4 regions of the Neobacillus sp. genome follow, and region 4 is predicted to be linked to each of the others. Evidence: predicted binding sites of a transcription regulator. Region 4 holds the regulator's gene; each other region holds the start of a gene.
What was found. The regulator Rex, encoded in region 4, represses fermentation and respiration genes when NADH is low (regulators of the CRP and FNR family bind a similar motif). The targets are predictions, from matches to a motif close to TTGTGAAATATTTCACAA.
Positions count from the first base shown of each region.

Region 1: a site for Rex is predicted at 2,231-2,248, ahead of RTR43_RS17180 (cytochrome c3 family protein). Genes of this name have one in related genera too.
Region 2: a site for Rex is predicted at 1,753-1,770, ahead of RTR43_RS02690 (formate/nitrite transporter family protein). Genes of this name have one in related genera too.
Region 3: a site for Rex is predicted at 2,451-2,468, ahead of RTR43_RS07055 (anion permease). Genes of this name have one in related genera too.

Region 1 is NZ_DALZYO010000029.1:33,562-38,394, forward strand. Features, by position in the region: gene RTR43_RS17175 (cytochrome c3 family protein) at 1-731, opposite strand, end outside; gene RTR43_RS17180 (cytochrome c3 family protein) at 760-2,127, opposite strand; gene secA (preprotein translocase subunit SecA) at 2,671-4,833, shown strand, end outside.
Region 2 is NZ_DALZYO010000003.1:79,909-84,741, forward strand. Features, by position in the region: gene RTR43_RS02680 (TldD/PmbA family protein) at 1-120, opposite strand, end outside; gene RTR43_RS02685 (SDR family oxidoreductase) at 521-1,357, opposite strand; gene RTR43_RS02690 (formate/nitrite transporter family protein) at 1,808-2,632, shown strand; gene pabB (aminodeoxychorismate synthase component I) at 2,824-4,566, opposite strand; gene RTR43_RS02700 (anthranilate synthase component II) at 4,535-4,833, opposite strand, start outside.
Region 3 is NZ_DALZYO010000009.1:71,866-76,698, reverse strand. Features, by position in the region: gene dcuS (DcuS/MalK family sensor histidine kinase) at 1-1,350, shown strand, start outside; gene RTR43_RS07060 (response regulator) at 1,356-2,078, shown strand; gene RTR43_RS07055 (anion permease) at 2,534-3,991, shown strand; gene RTR43_RS07050 (fumarate hydratase) at 4,204-4,833, shown strand, end outside.
Region 4 is NZ_DALZYO010000030.1:4,278-9,110, reverse strand. Features, by position in the region: gene RTR43_RS17380 (cytoplasmic protein) at 1-452, opposite strand, end outside; gene RTR43_RS17375 (polymer-forming cytoskeletal protein) at 469-1,191, opposite strand; gene RTR43_RS17370 (YhbD family protein) at 1,204-1,827, opposite strand; gene RTR43_RS17365 (redox-sensing transcriptional repressor Rex) at 2,157-2,813, opposite strand; gene moaC (cyclic pyranopterin monophosphate synthase MoaC) at 2,849-3,346, opposite strand; gene RTR43_RS17355 (ABC-F family ATP-binding cassette domain-containing protein) at 3,525-4,833, shown strand, end outside.

The DNA.
Region 1 (4,833 bases), on a different contig from region 4:
TTTTTCAGTTCAGAGGGCTGAATCTTACCGTGTCCACCAGCTTTGAACTCTTCTGTTTTATGATTTTTTGGAACCATCGTTGCTTCGTGACAGGTCTTACACTCCGTTGGTGCCTTTCTTGCTTCATGACATTCCATACAAGTGTCCATTTGCGGACTGGTAAACTTCTTATTACTCATAAGAGATGTCCCTAGTTTTTCATTCCATTTTCCATAATCACTCTTATAGGTCACTTTTCGATCCGAAACTTTCCCGTGAGCAGTACCACTATGACACTGCACACACTTAATACCTTCTGTCTTATGTTTATTGTGTGGGATGATGATATCCCCAGAAGGAGTGACGGCTCGATTTTTCATATTGTGACAACTTTCACAAGCTTCGTCCGGTATAAGGTTCGGCATCTTTATAGGTGCAATATATTTGTCCGTTTGTTTTTTATAAAGTTCTACGAGACCGTTTCCTTTCGCTTTTGCGTAATTCTTTGCTCCTGGTTCAATATGACAGTTAATGCAATCTACCTCACTATGAGATGATGCTTTCCAAGTATAGTACTGAGGCTTCATCTCATGACAGGATGAGCAAAACTTCGAGCTTGAGGTTGTTTCTAGCCCGAAGAATCCCCCAAAGAATAGGATGACTAGAAACAACAATGTTAAAGTCGCAATTTTGATTAACTTATAGCGAAAACGGGGAGGGGCTGGCAGATCTTGCTTTTGGTCGTTATCCATAATAGCGTCCCTCCAGTTTAAGATTTGCTTATTTTTTCCCATCTGATTTAAAGCCGGTTCTGTGACAGTACTGGCAATAAACATCTGTTGGTGCTTTTATATCTGTTGAACCTTCTTTTGGTTTATCACGATCATGGCAGACGAAGCATTCTGCTTTTTGATCAGGTGTATTTGCTTTAGCAGCATGGGCAGTTAACCATTGATCACTTTCAAGGTGTCCAACTGGACGGTTACCGTGACAAGCGCTACAGAATTTATTGATTCGTGATTGATCTTTTACAACAGTAATATTTGGTACATATTTTGTTTTTGTCTCTTTCATCTTAAGTAGTGAGATAATGTCTTCTTTTGGTATTTCTTTGGCCCATTTTGAATCCTGATGACAGTTCACGCATTTATCTAACTCTTGGATAGCTGTTCCGCCATGGTTTCCATTCCAACCTGCTACTTTGTGGTTCTTAGGAACTTTTACCTTTTTATGGCAGGTTTCACATTCCATTGAAATCTTAACGTCTTTCTGTTGTTTTCCAATGGCTTGTAAGATGATTTCTTGTGTTTTTCCATCATGCGCTGCTTCAGCTTCTTTGCTTTCGCCTTCCTTGGTTGCTTCACCAGATGCTTTTGTTTTTTCTTCGAGTTTTTTCTCTACCTCTTCGGGATTGGGTGGAACATTATAGGCAACATCTTTCCATGGCTTTTCACCGTTGTTGACTTTATCATGGCAATCAATACAGGTTCCCATGTTTGGTCTCAAGTATTTCTCTTCCATTAACTTTTCAGCATTTTCTTTTGTCCAATGTCCACGAACTTCCTCGGTATTAATACCACGTGCAGCGATTTTCGCATGAACAACTCCGGCATGACAGGTAATACATGGAACATCCTTTTCAATATGTCCTTTATGGTTGACCTTTAAGTCACCCGATGCGGTGACCAGACGGTTCTTGGAATGACATTGTAAACAGTTCTCGTTTGAAATCGCTTCTTCTTCCGTTTGTACGATCTGTTTAGGTACGCCCGTTACATGATAGTAAACTTCTTTCATTGATTTCACTTTGTGCGTAATCATGTTCGTAAACCCAGGCTTAATATGACACTGAACACAGGAGATATTATTGTGGGCACTCGCTGTATATGTTGAATACTCTGGTGCCATTTCGTGACAGCTTGAGCAAAATGACGGAGAGTTGGTAAAGGTAAGCACTCCATACCCTCCACCAAACACAACGATACATCCTACCAGTGACACAAATAGTAATTTCCATCTGTTCACTGGATTCTTCCAATCTATACTTCGGAACTTTTGCCAAAGTCTGCGGATTAGGCCAACTTTCTTTTTATTTTCTCTTGTTTCGGGATCTGTCTCTTTATTTGTCTTTTTCCCCCAAATGGCCATTTTTCTCACCCTTCCCATGTTGGATTCTTTATCTATCTATTTTCCATAATAACCTCTCTAAAGGTAGTATCTAACATTGTAAGAGTATATTCCAATGTACAATTTGTGAATATTTCCCCATACAATCGAATGTAGTTTTTTACCCTAAAAACAACATGGGAACGTTGTTATCATAAGCTTAGGTTAGCACTATTTCCGTAGTGAAAACAAACGCAAAAATTTATATTTATGCAATTTTCAGGGTGTTTATTCATTTATTAACTAAAATTGAAAGAGCGTTTCCCGAGTTGAAATGTATTCTCAATTAAATGCCATCACTCTGTCATATTTGACGAAAAATCGAATTTTCGATACATGTGGATTAGAAATTTAAAAGCTGCTTTTATATACTATTAGCAGGTCAATTATTGCTTCCCTACCAACATTGTTGTCACTCCATAGCGGAAGTGGTAAGATATAAAGGGAAATTATCGAATATATTAGACATTGATTTTTTAAAAAAAAAGTGGATTTTGAGTCTCGATAAAAAGGAGCGTTCATCAGATGATGGGGATTTTAAATAAAGTATTTGATCTGAACAAACGTGAGCTGAAGCGGTTAGATAAGCTCGCAGTGAAAATTGGCGCACTTGCGGCTGAAACGGAAAAATTAACGGACGACCAGCTTCGTGAAAAAACGGAAGAGTTCAAGCTCCGTTATCAAAAAGGCGAAACACTTGACGATTTGCTTGTCGAAGCATTTGCGGTGGTCCGCGAAGGTGCCCGCCGTGTGCTAGGTCTGTATCCATATCATGTTCAATTAATGGGAGGTATTTCTCTTCATGAAGGAAATATTTCCGAGATGAAAACGGGTGAAGGTAAAACGTTAACGGCGACAATGCCCGTTTACTTGAATGCTCTTTCTGGAAAAGGAGTTCACGTTGTCACTGTCAACGAATACTTGGCAAGCCGTGACGCCACCGAAATGGGCGAGCTGTATCAATTTTTAGGTCTAACGGTCGGCTTAAATTTAAACAGCATGGACAAAGACGAAAAGCAGGCTGCTTATGCCCGCGATATTACTTATGGTACAAATAACGAATTTGGCTTCGATTATCTACGTGATAACATGGTCCTTTATAAGGAACAAAAGGTACAACGTCCCCTTTATTTTGGGGTCATTGACGAAGTTGACTCGATTTTAATCGACGAAGCACGTACCCCATTGATTATTTCAGGATCGGCGCAAAAGTCTGCTGTCCTTTATGTGCAAGCCAATGGCTTTGTTCGAATGCTTACAAAGGACACAGATTATACCTATGATGAAAAAACAAAAGGCGTAATGCTAACAGAAGAGGGAATCAGTAAAGCCGAAAAAGCATTTGGAATTGATAACCTGTTTGACATGTCACATGTTACGTTAAACCATCATATTAATCAGGCATTAAGAGCGAATGTTAGCATGCACCTTGATGTTGATTATGTCGTACAAGAAGGCGAAATTATTATCGTTGACCAGTTCACCGGCCGTTTGATGAAGGGCCGACGCTATAGCGAAGGTTTGCACCAAGCCATTGAGGCCAAAGAAGGTCTGGAAGTCCAAAATGAAAGCATGACGATGGCAACGATTACGTTCCAAAACTACTTCCGTATGTATGAAAAATTGGCTGGTATGACCGGTACAGCGAAAACGGAAGAAGAAGAATTCCGCAACATATATAATATGAATGTAATCGTAATTCCTACCAACAGACCAATTGCTCGTGACGACAGAGCCGATTTAATTTACTCAACGATGGACGGCAAGTTCCGTGCCGTTGTTGAGGATATTGCCGAGCGCAATCAAAAGGGGCAGCCAGTTCTCGTTGGTACGGTGGCGATTGAAACGTCTGAGCTTATTTCCAGCTATTTATTCAAAAAGCGTATTCACCATAATGTCTTGAACGCGAAGAACCACGAGCGCGAAGCAGAAATCATTGCCGAAGCAGGTCACCAAGGTTCGGTTACAATTGCGACAAACATGGCCGGCCGTGGTACTGACATTAAGCTTGGAGAAGGTGTGGTTGAGCTGGGCGGACTGGCGGTTATTGGTACGGAGCGTCATGAAAGCAGACGTATCGATAACCAGCTTCGTGGACGTTCAGGACGTCAAGGAGATCCGGGTATTACCCAGTTCTATTTATCGATGGAAGATGAACTGATGCGCCGCTTCGGTTCTGATAATATGAAGGCAATGATGCAAAAGCTCGGCATGGATGATTCTCAGCCGATTCAAAGTAAAATGGTGTCTCGGGCTGTTGAATCGGCACAGAAACGCGTCGAGGGCAACAACTTTGATGCTCGTAAACAGCTATTACAATATGATGATGTTCTTCGTCAGCAGCGGGAAATCATTTACACCCAGCGTGATGAAGTGTTAGAATCTGAAAATCTTCGTGACATTGTTCAAAAAATGATTTTAAACTCGATTCAACGTAACGTTGATGCCCACGCATCACGCCATGAGGATGAAGAAGAATGGAATCTACAAGCCATTGTTGATTATGTGCATGCAACCCTTCTCCATGAAGGTGACATGACTGCAGAAGACCTTAAGGGCAAAGACCCAGAGGCAATTGTCGATGCCATTTTTGCCAAAGTGAAGGAACGCTACGAGGAAAAAGAGCAAATCCTTTACCCTGAACAAATGCGCGAATTTGAAAAGGTTGTTACGTTGCGTGCGGTTGAT
Region 2 (4,833 bases), on a different contig from region 4:
TTTCCCACTTTGCAAGGTAAAATTATTGGTAAAACGGTCCTCTACGAAAATCTCAGAAAAATCTCCGCCAGTTGATAAAGCCGCTGTTAGTACGTCTTCAATTAAAGATTGATTTAGCATATGTTCCTCCTTAATTTTATTAATAATGGAAAAATTCTGTATTTTTAAATTAGAATTTTCCTTATTAGAACCCACGTTAATATCATACAACATTTTTCTATTGTGTGGTTAATTTTACCTTTTTGTTATAATTCCCAATATTACTAATCCTAATTAAAAAAAATGTAAAACCTTTCTCAATATCTTAATTTAAAATAAGGATTTTTAAAGGGTAGGAAATGTGAATTCAAAGTTGTGCATACATTGAAGAAGTAGGGTTTTTAGTTTGTAAGAAGGAAGACGGTTCTATCGTTCAATTGGAAGAAGCGATAGAAATAGAATACCACCGCCTCCTTATTAACGGGGAAATTTCCTTTTTACATATTCTGCCCTTTAACGAAATCTTCTTTTGGAAAACGGATTAATGCCGTAGTTTTTTAATAATAACGGCTTCAATAAATTCCCAGGGAAGAATCGTTTTAAGAAACAGATTTTTCTTCACACTTTTACCGATCGGATATCTGAAGTTTGGAGATTTCCGTTGAGAGGCAATTTGAGCTACTAGTTTAGCTACTTCGGTGGGATTGCCATGTTCTGCCTTTCCACTTTCAATCTCTTTTAAGATGTTTTTCATATAGGATGAGTAGGGTGATTCAGTATTGATTTCCATATAATCCACGCTTGACCAAATATTGGTTTGATACGATCCAGGCTCGATTAATGAAACATCAATTCCAAATGGTTTTAGCTCCAGCCTTAAGCTTTCACTATATCCCTCAAGTGCATGCTTGGATGAAACATAAGCAGATAATCCCGGGAATCCCATTCTGCCACTAATGCTACTCATGTTAATAATCCTGCCTTGCTTTCTAGCCCTCATAAAGGGAAGGACTGCTTGGGTTACTGCAATTACTCCGAAAAAGTTGGTTTCAAATTGCTGCCGATATTCCTCGATTGAAAGATCTTCGCTAAACCCACCAAGTGCAAATCCGGCATTATTAACTAACACATCTACAGATACATAGTTTGTAAGTAAATATTTCAATTCATTTATAGATTTGCTAGACGTTACATCAAGTGAATGGATATGAATGAATTTTTCTAAATCCTTTTCTTTTGCAATTTCGAGCAATCGCTTTGCTTTTTTCACATCTCTCATTGTCGCAATGACAGTAAAACCATTCACTGCCAGTTCGAGGGCGCACAACATGCCAAAGCCGCTTGAAGAACCTGTAACTATTGCCGTTTTTTTGTTCATAATTTTCTCCTTCAACATTCCTTAACTATCATTAAACCATATATTCAATAAAATTGGATTAGTTATAATATTTCCTATAGATAAAGAAGAGCAACCATCCTCAATGAAAGCAATTGTATGGCAGAAACAAAGAAAATTGCTGCTGAGTATGTCTGGAAAATAGCCCAACAAAAATTTATCGTGTGTTTTATTTTGTTGGAAATCATTTGATTGGATAAGACATAAATATAGATGAGGTCTGAGACGTGTAAATACGGCTCTTTATTTTGGGAAGAAAATTTTGTTGTATATATATTAGCGTTAATTTTTATATAAAACATGTAAATACTGGTTGTAAGTAAAAATAGTAATGAAATATTCACAGGATTTTGGGAGAAATTACGGTATAATAGAGTATGTTAAATCTTTCACAAACTATTAACAGATGATATTTTAAAAGGAGTCTATCTAATGGGATACAGTAAACCAGACAAAATTATGGAAATCACCGTGGAAAATGGCATCAAAAAAACAAAGTACTCTCCATTACAGATACTGATCTTAGGTTTTGAAGCAGGTGCATTCATTGCACTTGGATACTTACTTTCCATCCGGGTTACTTCAACTCTATCAATAAATTTAGAAGGATTAAGCAATTTGATTGGAGCATCAGTTTTTCCTGTAGGGCTAATTCTTACCTTACTAGCAGGTGGAGAGTTATTGACTGGGAATATGATGGCCGTGCCACTTGCAAGAATGGCGAATAAGATTAGCACAGGGCAGGTATTCTATAATTGGTTTCTTGTGACGGTCAGTAACTTCGTCGGAGCTATTTTTGTTGCCTATTTTTTCGGACATCTTGTTGGATTAACTGAAACGGGACCTTACTTAGAAAAGACAATTAGTATTGCCCAGCATAAACTTGAAGTGTCTTTTCTCCAAGCCTTTATTTCCGGTATTGGCTGTAATTGGCTGGTTGCTGCTGCCGTATGGCTTTGTTATGGTGCAAACGATATCGTAGGGAAAATAACCGGAATCTGGTTTCCAACAATGGCATTTGTTGCGATTGGATTTCAGCACGTAGTAGCAAATATGTTTGTCATCCCTGCTGCCATATTTGCCGGCCATTTTTCTTGGTTTGAATATTTTCACAATTTTATCCCAGTCTTTTTAGGAAATGCAGTAGGAGGTACAGCATTTATAGCTATGGCTTATTGGCACGCTTTTAAGAAAAATGATTCCAACTACACAAAACAAAAGGTTATTCAGCCAATGGTAAAAAGTCGAGTAAGATAGAATTCTTTTCGTTTTTCTTTCACATTTTTTTGTTCAATTGCATGTTTACTCCATCTATTTAATGTCGTATTCAAAACTGGATGGTGCCTTATTTTATTGAAGGGTGTCAGGCACCATCTTATGCTTAAAATAGTCTTTCGTTGGGTCTATCACATGGGTAAGAAGTAAATTCGCGTATTCTGATATTCCATCTATATTAACTGAACGTGCAGCCATTTCCGAACACTATTAATAAACCAGATTTTCGTGGTTTTTTGTAAGTCTACAACTGTTAGTGTTTTTTCGTGAATTTTTCCATTTTTAAGTAACATTTCTCGAAAGGTGCCAGCTAATAAGCCACTATTTAAAGGTGGCGTCCATAATGATCCATCTATTTCCAAGACCACGTTTCCATTCGTAAATTCAGTCAACTCACCGTCTTCATTCCATAGGAGCACGTCGAAAACAGCTGAAGGCTTCCACATTTGAAATTGAGCATATACATCCCGGTTCGTGGTTTTATGGTATAAGAAGGGATTGTTTTTTTCTACTGGTTTGTCGGCGAGCATTACCTTCAGAGGAGCCTGCGGTTTGTTGCTAGGAGTTCCTTCTATGGTGATGTTCCCATCGTTTTCCAAAAGGAGTCGAACTTTTAACTCCCCAATATTATTTTGACTTGAAAACTCGAGTAAGGCCTTTTTGACGCCCTCTGAATTATATGAAAAACCGAAATATTGGGCTGACTTATTCAGGCGATTAAGATGTTCTTGTAATAAAAAAAACTCCCCCCTGTCTACTAATAAACTTTCCAATAATTGAAACTCCGGTCTGTTTTCTTCAAGTAAGCTTGCCTTCGTCATGATTTCTTGATATTCATCTTCGGTAGTTGAATCCCAAGTAATTCCTCCGCCAACTCCATAGGTGGCTATCCCAGATTGATGTTCAATCAATACGGTTCTAATTGGTACATTAAAAATGGCTTCTTTATTTGGTGAAATAAAACCAATCGCCCCACAATAAACTTCCCGTGCTGACGTTTCTAAGTTTGAAATGATGTTCATTGTACTAATCTTTGGAGCACCTGTAATGGATCCACAAGGAAAAAGTGCTTTAAAAATATCAACGAGTTTCGTATTGGCAGAAACCTTTGCTGTAATCGTTGAAGTCATTTGATGTACAGTAGGATAATGTTCAATTTCAAAAAGCTTTGGAACGTTAACTGTACCAGGTTCGGCGATGATGCCTAAGTCATTTCGCAGCAGATCCACAATCATGAGATTTTCAGCGCGATTTTTTTCTGAATGATAAAGCCATTTAGCGTTTGCTTCATCATCTGCAACCGATTTTCCTCTTTTAATTGTTCCTTTCATCGGTCGAGTGGTAATTTTGTCACCATCCAAGTGAAAAAACAATTCAGGAGACGCAGACAAAATACTATGATTGCCAGTGTTGATGTAAGCACAATAATTGGATGCTTGTGCTCTTTTCAGTTTCTCAAAAAAAGCAATATCGTCTCCTTTGAAATCGGAGCTAAGACGAATCGTATAATTTGTCTGGTATGTATCGCCATTTTCAATCGATTGTTTAATCGATAAAATCGATTGATTGTACTCATCCATATTTACGGTTGGTTTCCATTCTGTGAGTGAATACGTCCCAGTATGGCTAAGTGGTTGAAGCGTTGGCTCTAGAAAAATCCCAAACCATAACAGCGGTAAGCTAGTTCCCTCCTTAACTCTATAGGCAGAATCGAATGCAGCCGCACTTTCGTATGTAATAAATCCTGCAGCATAATAACCGTTATCAACCGCATCCTGAACAAGTTGAAAGCTCGGTATCACTTCGTCGATTGTATGCGCAATGATCACTTTGATTGGATTTTGAAATGTAAGCGGCTTTATTTCACCGTTGGAATCGGCAAATTCAAAAGATAGGTGAGGCTGTTGCTGCTTCATTTTTTTTATATACCTCCTGATCTACCTTTGATTTGATAAAAAAATTCTCTAACATTTGTAATCCTTTTTCCGTCAAGATGGATTCGGGGTGGAATTGAACTCCTTCAACTCTAAATTGCTTATGTCGGATTGCCATAATTTCACCATCCTCACTTCTCGCACTAATTTCAAGACATGGAGGAAGGGAAGCTTCATCCACGATTAATGAATGATATCTGGTTACCTGTATGGGTGTAGGTATATCATTAAAAATATAATTTTGATCAT
Region 3 (4,833 bases), on a different contig from region 4:
GCCGCAAATGTACCCTTTCTTGTAGTAATGGATATGAATGGAATTAGAAAGTCTCACCCATTACCCGATAAAATTGGTAAGGAATACGCAGGTGGGGATGCAGGAGAAGTCTTTAAAGGACATGAACATATCTCTATAGCAGAAGGCACATTAGGTAAATCGTTAAGATATTTTACTCCAGTATACAATGAAGATGGAAAGCAAATCGGTGCCATTTTGGTTGGCGTTTTACTTGACGATGTAGAACAAAAAGTTTGGAAAAGTACAAGAGTGATATATATTAGTATGCTATTAGGATTGATCGTTGGTTTAATTGGCGCGGTCTTACTTTCAAGGAAAGTAAAGAAAATTATGTTTGGAATGGAACCGACAGAAATAGCTAATTTACTAGAACAAAGAAGTGCTGTATTGGAATATGCCAGAGAAGGTGTAATTGCTATTGATAAAACATCAAGAATTACTCTTCTAAACAAAGAAGCCTCTAAATTGATGAGATCAATCGGGGTTTCTAATGACGCTATTGGAATGAAAATAGAAGAGGTGCTACCTCAGCTTCAATTGACCAAACTAATGGCAACCGGTGAAAAATTACTTGACCAAGAATACTCATTAAGGGAGCTAGTAATTGTAGCTAATATCGTTCCAATTTACGTTAATAAGGAAATTACCGGAGCAGTTGCAACTTTTAGAGATAAAACAGAAATCAGACAACTGGCTGAACAGCTTACTGGAGCAAGGACTTACGCGGAGGCGTTACGAGCACAAACCCATGAATTCATGAATAAGCTTCATGTTATCCTAGGAATGGTCCATATGAAAATCTATGATAAGTTGGCCGAATATGTGAAGCAAATTTCTAATTCTTTTCAGACGGAAGTAGGATTTTTAACAGCTAGAATTAAAGATCCTGTGATTGCAGGATTTATAATCGGCAAGGCTAGCCATGCTAGAGAACATGGAGCCATACTATATGTTACAGAGAATAGTTTTCTTCCAAAACCGAATAATAATGAAGTAGTACAGGATGTGGTAACCATCCTTGGAAACTTGATAGATAATTCGATAGAAGCTCTAAATGGTTGTAGGGAGAAAAAGGTAGAGGTAGAAATACATCCAATTGAAAACAAAAAACTTTCAATAAAAGTCTCTGATTCCGGGTCGGGAATAAACGAGGAAGTCCAAGAGCAAGTATTTGAAAGAGGTTTTTCAACAAAGGGGGAGAACCGCGGCATTGGGCTATATTTAGTCCTGGAGACAATTAAGAAGTTAAATGGAAAGATTACCATTCTATCTGAACCTGCAAAGGGAACAATCCTTCACGTTATCATTCCATTCGAGGGAAAGGAGTAGGAATCATGACTAAAACTGTAATTGTTGAAGATGATCCTATGGTTGCAGAAATAAACCGACGTTATTTAGAGCAAATTGAGGGAATTGAGCTTGTTGGAATAGCAGGGTCTGTTGAAGAAGCCATTCCACTTCTTGAAGGGAATAAAGTTGATCTCATTTTGCTCGACATTCATATGCCAGGAGACAACGGTTGGAGTCTTTTGTCAAAGATTCGTGGTCTAGGAACAGAGATTGATGTTATCATCATAACTGCTTCCTGTGATAAGGAAAGCATAAAAAAAGGACTTCGTTTTGGAACGGTTGACTACTTAATAAAACCTTTTGAGTTTGAAAGATTTCAAACGGCCCTTCTTTCTTATCGAAAAGAACAAATGATGATGAATGACCAGGAAAAGTTAAATCAAATTGATTTAGACCAATTCCTTCTTCGTAAAGAACAAAAAATCTCGGCAGGATACGATTTGCCTAAGGGACTGACAAAAAATACTCTCTGTAAAGTATGGAAACAGGTAACAGAAATGGGGGGGACCCCTTTTTCAACAGAGGAGCTCGCCTGTAAAGTAGGAATATCAAGAGTTTCCATAAGAAAATATGTAATCTTTTTGGCTGATATTCATGTACTGGAAACTGAAGTTGTATATGGTACGATCGGTCGTCCAGTATACATGCATAGGATTGCTAACGAGGGTAGTAGTATAATCCAAAACTACATCGATAATAACTTTTAACCTTACACGCCTTAAAAAATTTATACAAACCAATGAAGCAGTGTTCCCAAGAAGGGAGACACTGTTTTTTTTGTTCTAATATAAGAATTTATTACATTGAACTTTGAGAAATGTCCAGCTTCGGGCGCCTTGCGCTTTTCTTATTTTACTTAAGTCAATTACTTTAATTACTAAACTCTTTAATAAATTCCATAAACTATTCCTGACATGCAGTACCTAGTATTCTACAGGTGTAGTTATATATTTCTTATGTTAGTAGATATCTTGGCGGCGGAGGGATTGATAGTTCAGAAATAACTTTAAACCAATAAAAATCAATCGTTTGAATGGAAAACTTCTAATCATGCATTAGTCGTTATTTTTTAAGAAAGTTTGTGAAATATATCACATTATTGAACATTTTGTGAACATTTTATCTAAAACTAAAAGGAGCTGAAATAATGGCTATCCCTGCTATGAAATTACAGCAACATCCCAAAAACCCCAATTTAACAACAAAGATTTCAGGAGAAGTAAAATTTGTTCCATTATTAGTAACACTTGCACTTGGGGCCATCATTTGGTTTATTCATCCCCCTGAAGGTTTATCCCTGCAGGCTTGGCATTTACTTGCTATTTTTGTGGCTACCATTGTCGGCTTAATCATCAAGCCTTTACCAATGGGAAGTGTAGCGATTTTGGCGCTAACAGCGACTGTTATTACACAAACACTCACGATTGAGCAATCGCTTAGTGGGTTTCAAAATACAACAATCTGGTTGATTGTCATTGCGTTTTTTATTTCAAGAGGATTTATAAAGACTGGATTAGGTACAAGGGTTGCCTATATGTTTGTTAAAAAGTTTGGGAAGAAGACGCTCGGCTTATCGTATTCCTTGATTGCGAGCGATTTGATTCTATCACCGGCTATGCCATCCAACACGGCTCGTGCGGGCGGAATACTGCTCCCAATCATCCGCTCCCTATCCGAAGCATATGGCTCAAAGGTAGGGGACGGAACGGAAAGAAAAGTTGGGGCATTTTTAACAAAAGTAGCCTTCCAGGGTGACATGATTACCTCTGCGATGTTTCTAACGGCTATGGCTGCAAACCCGCTGGCTGCTCAAATTGCCGGGGATATCACCGGTAAACACATTACCTGGTTAGGTTGGGCAACAGCGGCAATCGTTCCTGGACTGCTCAGCTTGATATTGATTCCCTATGTAATATATAAGTTATATCCACCGGAAATTAAAGAAACACCTGCAGCAGCGCAAATGGCTGATAAGAAATTAAAAGAAATGGGACCACTGAAAAAAGAAGAATACTACATGATCGGTGTTTTCCTTCTTATTTTATCCCTTTGGATTTTCGGAACAAGTTTAAACATCAACGCTACTACTACAGCTTTTATTGGACTGGGTGCACTGCTAGTTACACAAGTACTAAATTGGTCAGACATTAAAAAAGAAGAGGGCGCCTGGGATACATTAATCTGGTTCGCTGTCCTAGTTATGATGGCCAGCTTCCTGAATGAATTAGGTTTAATACCATGGTTCAGCCACACTATGCAAGGTGCAGTCAGCGGTTTGCCTTGGATTTGGACACTGATCATCCTGTCTGTTGTCTATTTTTATTCTCACTATTTCTTTGCGAGTAACACGGCTCACGTCAGTGCCATGTATTCAGCATTCCTTGCCGTTTTGGTTGCTGCTGGAGCACCGCCACTTGTATCAGCTCTATTGTTGGGGGTATTCAGTAATCTGTTTGGCTGTATAACTCATTATAGCTGCGGACCAGCTCCTGTCTTTTTCGGCAGTGGATATGTCACTCAGAATAAATGGTGGTCACTCGGATTCATCATTTCTATCATTCATATTGTTGTCTGGATTGGTATTGGCGGTGCATGGTGGAAATTACTAGGTCTTTGGTAAACGAGAGATTGAGGAGATGAGGTTTAATGAAGTCCACTTGCTGTTTTGAAAGTTTGGAAACTCAATATTCTTCGGAGCTTTACCACGGGTGTGATGATGATTATGAATTAATGATACCCTACCTTATCTGTACAAAGTGCGGAGCAGTTAATTTCCAATATATAGAGGAAAACAAACAAGAAGCAATTGCTTAATTGCAGGAGGAGAACAGAATGCGTGAAATTTCAGCAATATTAATTACCAAAACGGTCAGAGATCTTTGTATGCAGGCTGCTTGTGACCTTCCAGAGGATGTAGAAGCTCTTATTGCAGCTGGGCTGGAAAAGGAAGAATCACAATTTGGGAAGTATAGCCTGGAGAAAATATTGAAGAATGTTAAATTAGCTCGTGCCGAGCATGCCCCAATGTGCCAGGATACTGGCATGACTGTAGTATTTGTTGAGGTCGGGCAAGAAGCTCGAATTGTTGATGGAGATTTGACCGAAGCCATTAACGAGGGGGTTCGACAGGGATATGAGGAAGGTTATTTGCGTAAATCTGTAGTAAAGGATCCTGTATTTGATCGTAAAAATACAGGTGACAACACCCCTGCAGTCATCCATATGGAAATTGTCCCAGGAGACAAAGTAAAGATTGAGGTGCTTCCGAAAGGCGCAGGAAGCGAGAATATGGGAGCAGTCAAGATGTGTAAGCCAGCAGAGGGAATAGATGGAGTAAAGGACTTTATTGTTAACTCCATAACTCAGGCTGGCGGAAACCCATGTCCTCCAGTTATTGTCGGTGTCGGTATTGGAGGGACAATGGATAAATGTACGTTATTAGCAAAAAAGGCATTGGCAAGA
Region 4 (4,833 bases):
CTCTGGCCAAAGCGCAATCCCACCTTAATCGTATCAGCCGTTAATAATCCCTTGATTTCAAAACCGCCGCTTGAATCGAACGTTTCATATTCAACATCACCATTGACCACGATGCTCCCTTTAATGGTTGCTTCATCTCCACTGAGCTTTTCACCCACTTCCAGCAACCCGAGAATCTTCACTTTTTTCAAATGGGATTTACCATCGACCTTCATGGTCCCCATGACAAGCGTTTCCTTCACTTCGATATTCCCTTGGAATTCTACCTCACCAATTATTTTTACTGAACCTGCTGTAACATTCTCGACTGCTTCGCTCGTGCCATAGACATTAAAAATTGAACATTCCACATCATTAACGATCGTACCTTCTCCTCTGATGCTGATTTTATCGTAACGGCCACCGGGGTAACTTCCCGATCCATTAATAATAAGATTTTCGCTTTTTCCCATTTTCTTCTCCCTCCCATTAAGCCTTTCTGCTTTCACCTACAATGGCATTTTTATCCTGTGAAAATTCTTCTGTGTATTCAACTACGCCAATATGACAATTAGGACCAATCCTAACCTGGTTACCACGGACAACTTTTGCTATCGTACTTTCAAGTTCAATTCTGTCTCCTTCAATTAAATCCGTTTCTAATTGTGTTTTAAAAAAAGGCTTGAAGAGAGTGCCCATGAAGGATCCTTTATGTTGTTTTACGATGATCGTTTGCCCGCCGATTTCTTGTGCTTTACATTCTCCATAGATCTCAATATCTACTTGATCCGCGTTTAAAAGTCCTCCAATTGTAAACCGGTATTGTGCTTTAAACGTTTCAGCCTCACAATCTTCTCCAATCGTCAGAATGCCTCTAAGTTTAATTTCCTCAGCTTTTACTTTTCCGCCAACAGAGGCTTTACCTGAAACCTGTAATTGTTTAGCATACAGATTTTGCCCAATTTTTGCTGTTCCGTCCACCGTAAACTTCTGACTTTCGATTGTTCCTTTAAAACTGGCATTCCCGCTTACCTTAGCTGTATTTGCTGTAACATTGCCATTGACCGTACCTGAACCATTGCATTCAAACTCACTACACTCCAAATCACTGTTAACTTTTCCTCGTCCATTTAAGGTAACAAGATGGAACTGCCCACCGTTTGATGCCCCAATACCATTAATGACCAAATCTCCTCTATTTTTTGTTTCCATCACGATTCTCCTTTACAATAATTTCGATTTAATTTCTTCCATACAGGTCATCAGTGCGAGAGTCGTGACAACTTTCGTTCCTCGCTCAAAATGAGCAGCTTCGGCATTCAATAATAAAAGACACGATGAAACTCCTAGTTTTCGCGTAAATACCAATTCACAGCTTTTTTGCTTGATATGCTGGGCATTGTCCTTTAATACCTGTAAGAGCATTTTCCCCTCATCTAAATTAATCTCACCTGACTGAAGCAGCTTTTCTAATATATATACTTCAAGGATTCTCGGAAAATTAAATATCTTCACGCCTTTATCGTTCTCTAGATAAAAATTCATTACTTCAATCGAAACAATGTTACGTTTTATTAAATCATCCTTTTCCAACTGCAAATCACTAATATTTGGAGAAAACATATCAGCTAGCTCATCCAATGACAAATTTTCCTTCATTGTTTGAATTTTATTGATTCTTTCTAAGATTTTTTCCTTTGGAAAGAAGGTTTCTTGGCCCGTAAATGTGGATTTCCGAATAAACCATTCTTCAGGAATGAGATCCTTCCGTTTCCAGCGATATAGCTGTCCATACGATATTCCAGCAATATCTAATAAATCCTTCTTAGAAATTAACTCCTCACTCATATTGAAAACCCCTTTCTATTTTCAATGTAACATAACACTGTTACGTTTGTAAAGCAGCAAAAAGACCTTCAAGCACAAAAGGCGCAAGCGCCCGTTTAGCGGCGTATGGACTGGAGCGCTCCAACTGAGATAAAGGAAACACGAAGAGCGATAGCGATTCGATGTTGACTTATCGTAGGGCGGAGAGCGAAGTACACTAGCCGCTGGGCGCTGGAGCTGGATTCAGAGAACTATTTCAATTTATCCACAATTAATTATTTTATAATTTCCTATACAACAAAAAAAGGGCTTTTCACGAGTAGATATTCGTGAAAAACCCTTTATACTAGCTATTCTTCTTCTACTTCCCCAGTCGGATAGTGCTTTAAAAAGTAAATCAGTGATTGCAGTTCTACTGCTAGGTCGATATGATGGACCCGAATGGCGGGAGGAACATTTAACCTTGCCGGAGTAAAATTTAATATCCCTTTCACATCCGCCTTCACAAGTCGATCTGTAATCATCTGCGCAACGGAAGCCGGAACCGTAAGAATCGCAACCGATATATTTTCATTGGCTAGAACATTCTCCAAATCGTCCAAATGATAGACCGGTACCTCACGAATCAGCGTTCCCATTTTAGTCGGATCCACATCAAAGGCGCACTCTATTTTCGTATTATTGTTTTTTAAAAAATTATAGTTTAAAAAGGCAGTTCCGAGATTACCGACCCCTATTAACGCAACCTTTGTTAATTCATCTTGGTCTAAGGTTTTCCGGAAAAAGGATAATAAGTAATTGACGTTATAGCCATAGCCCTTTTTCCCTAAAGCACCAAAATAGGAGAAATCCCTGCGAATGGTTGCTGAGTCCACTTTCACCGCCTCGCTCAATTCTGCAGAAGAGACCCTTTGTTTACCGGAAGAATGGAGGTTTTTTAAAAATCGATAGTAGAGGGGCAGCCGTTTTGCTGTCGCCTGTGGTATTTTCATCGTTTCATTACTCATAATCTCCCACACCCCTTGAATGATTTAGTTACATTTCATTTAACTTGTTCGGTTCTTTTATAATCGCCGTTTTTGCCGCCCGTTTTCTCGACTAAATAGGTCGGTCCAATGACCATGCCTTTATCCACCGCTTTACACATATCATACACGGTTAAGGCACAAGCTGACGCCGCTGTTAACGCTTCCATTTCCACACCCGTGTTACCTTTGGTTTTTACCGCTGCTGCAATATGTAAATGATAGTGATCTTCTTGATCTTCTTCCCATGAGAAGGAAATATTAACTCCTGTTAATGGAATCGGATGGCACATTGGAATCAGATCCCATGTTTTTTTTGCCGCCATAACTCCAGCAACCTGGGCCACAGCCAGGACATCGCCTTTTTTCATTTCATTATTGGTTATTTTTCCAAAAATTTCTTTACTAACAGTTATGCTTGAATGAGCAAGAGCGGTCCGAGCCGTTTCCGGTTTTTCGCTGACGTCGACCATCTTTGCTCTGCCTTCTTCATTAAAATGTGTAAAATTTGCCATAAATAAATCCTCCCAAAAAAATCATACACTATTTTTCAGTTATTGTGTGTGAAACTTTGAACTAATTCAAACATTTTTTTCAAAAAATAATATCTCACTCGACGCTATAGGTCTGCCCTTTATTGCCGACAATGCCGGAATAAGGTACACTATTCCTATGTAATAGAGGTGAATTAGAATGATTTTATTGCAGGTCAATCAACTACAAAAATATTATGGTGCTGACCTTATTTTATCGAATATAAAGCTAGAATTACAAACCCGGGACCGCGCGGCACTTGTTGGCCGCAATGGTGCAGGGAAATCGACATTGTTAAAAATCATTGCCGGACAATTGTCTCATGATGGCGGGGATATTATCAAGCCAAAAGAAGTGACCATCGGTTATTTAGCACAAAATACTGGTTTAGAATCAAATTTATCAATTTGGGAAGAAATGATAACCGTTTTCGAACCGCTTCAATTGATGGAAAAATCACTTCGCAGGCTTGAAAATCAAATGGCTGACCCAAGTGTGTTCGAAGACAACACAAGATACGAACGTGTTCTTAAAGAATATGACGAGCTCCAAGTGAAATTTAAGGAACAAGGTGGATATCAATACGAGGCCGATATTCGCTCCGTGCTGCATGGGCTAAATTTCCGCGAAAGTTCTTTGCTGATTTCAAGTTTAAGTGGTGGGCAGAAAACCCGTCTTGCCTTAGGGAAATTGCTATTAACGAAACCTGATATCTTAATTTTGGACGAGCCTACCAACCATCTTGACATCGAAACCCTTTCCTGGCTTGAGCAATATTTACAGAGCTATGATGGCGCGATTTTAATTGTCTCCCATGACCGCTATTTTTTAGATAAGGTTGTCACCCAAGTTTACGAAGTAGCCCGCAAAAAAATTCAAAGGTTTCCGGGTAACTATAGTTCTTACCTTGACCAAAAAGCGGCCAATTATGAGCGTGATATGAAGCTTTTCGAAAAACAACAGCAAGAGGTAGCCAATCTCCAGGACTTTATCCAACGGAACCTGGCACGCGCATCGACGACGAAGCGAGCACAAAGCCGCCGGAAAAAGCTTGAGAAAATGGAGACTATTGACCGTCCCTTAGGTGATGAAAAGTCCGCAACCTTCTCGTTTGAAATTGAAAAACAAAGTGGAAATGACGTTCTAATGGTAGATTCGCTTGCGGTTGGTTACGACGGGGAAAAAGTTTCAGATGCCATCACCTTTCGGGCTTATAAGGGAGAAAGCATTGCCCTTGTTGGCCCAAATGGAATCGGTAAATCGACTCTGTTAAAAACAGTTATCAAAAAACTACCTGCGCTTGCAGGAGCCATACAATATGGGACAAACCTTTCAATCGGGTACTATGACCAGGAACAGGCTGAATTGACCTCGAATAAACGCGTATTAAATGAACTTTGGGATGATTACCCATTAAAAAGTGAAAAAGAAATCCGGACAGTACTCGGCAATTTTTTATTTTCCGGCG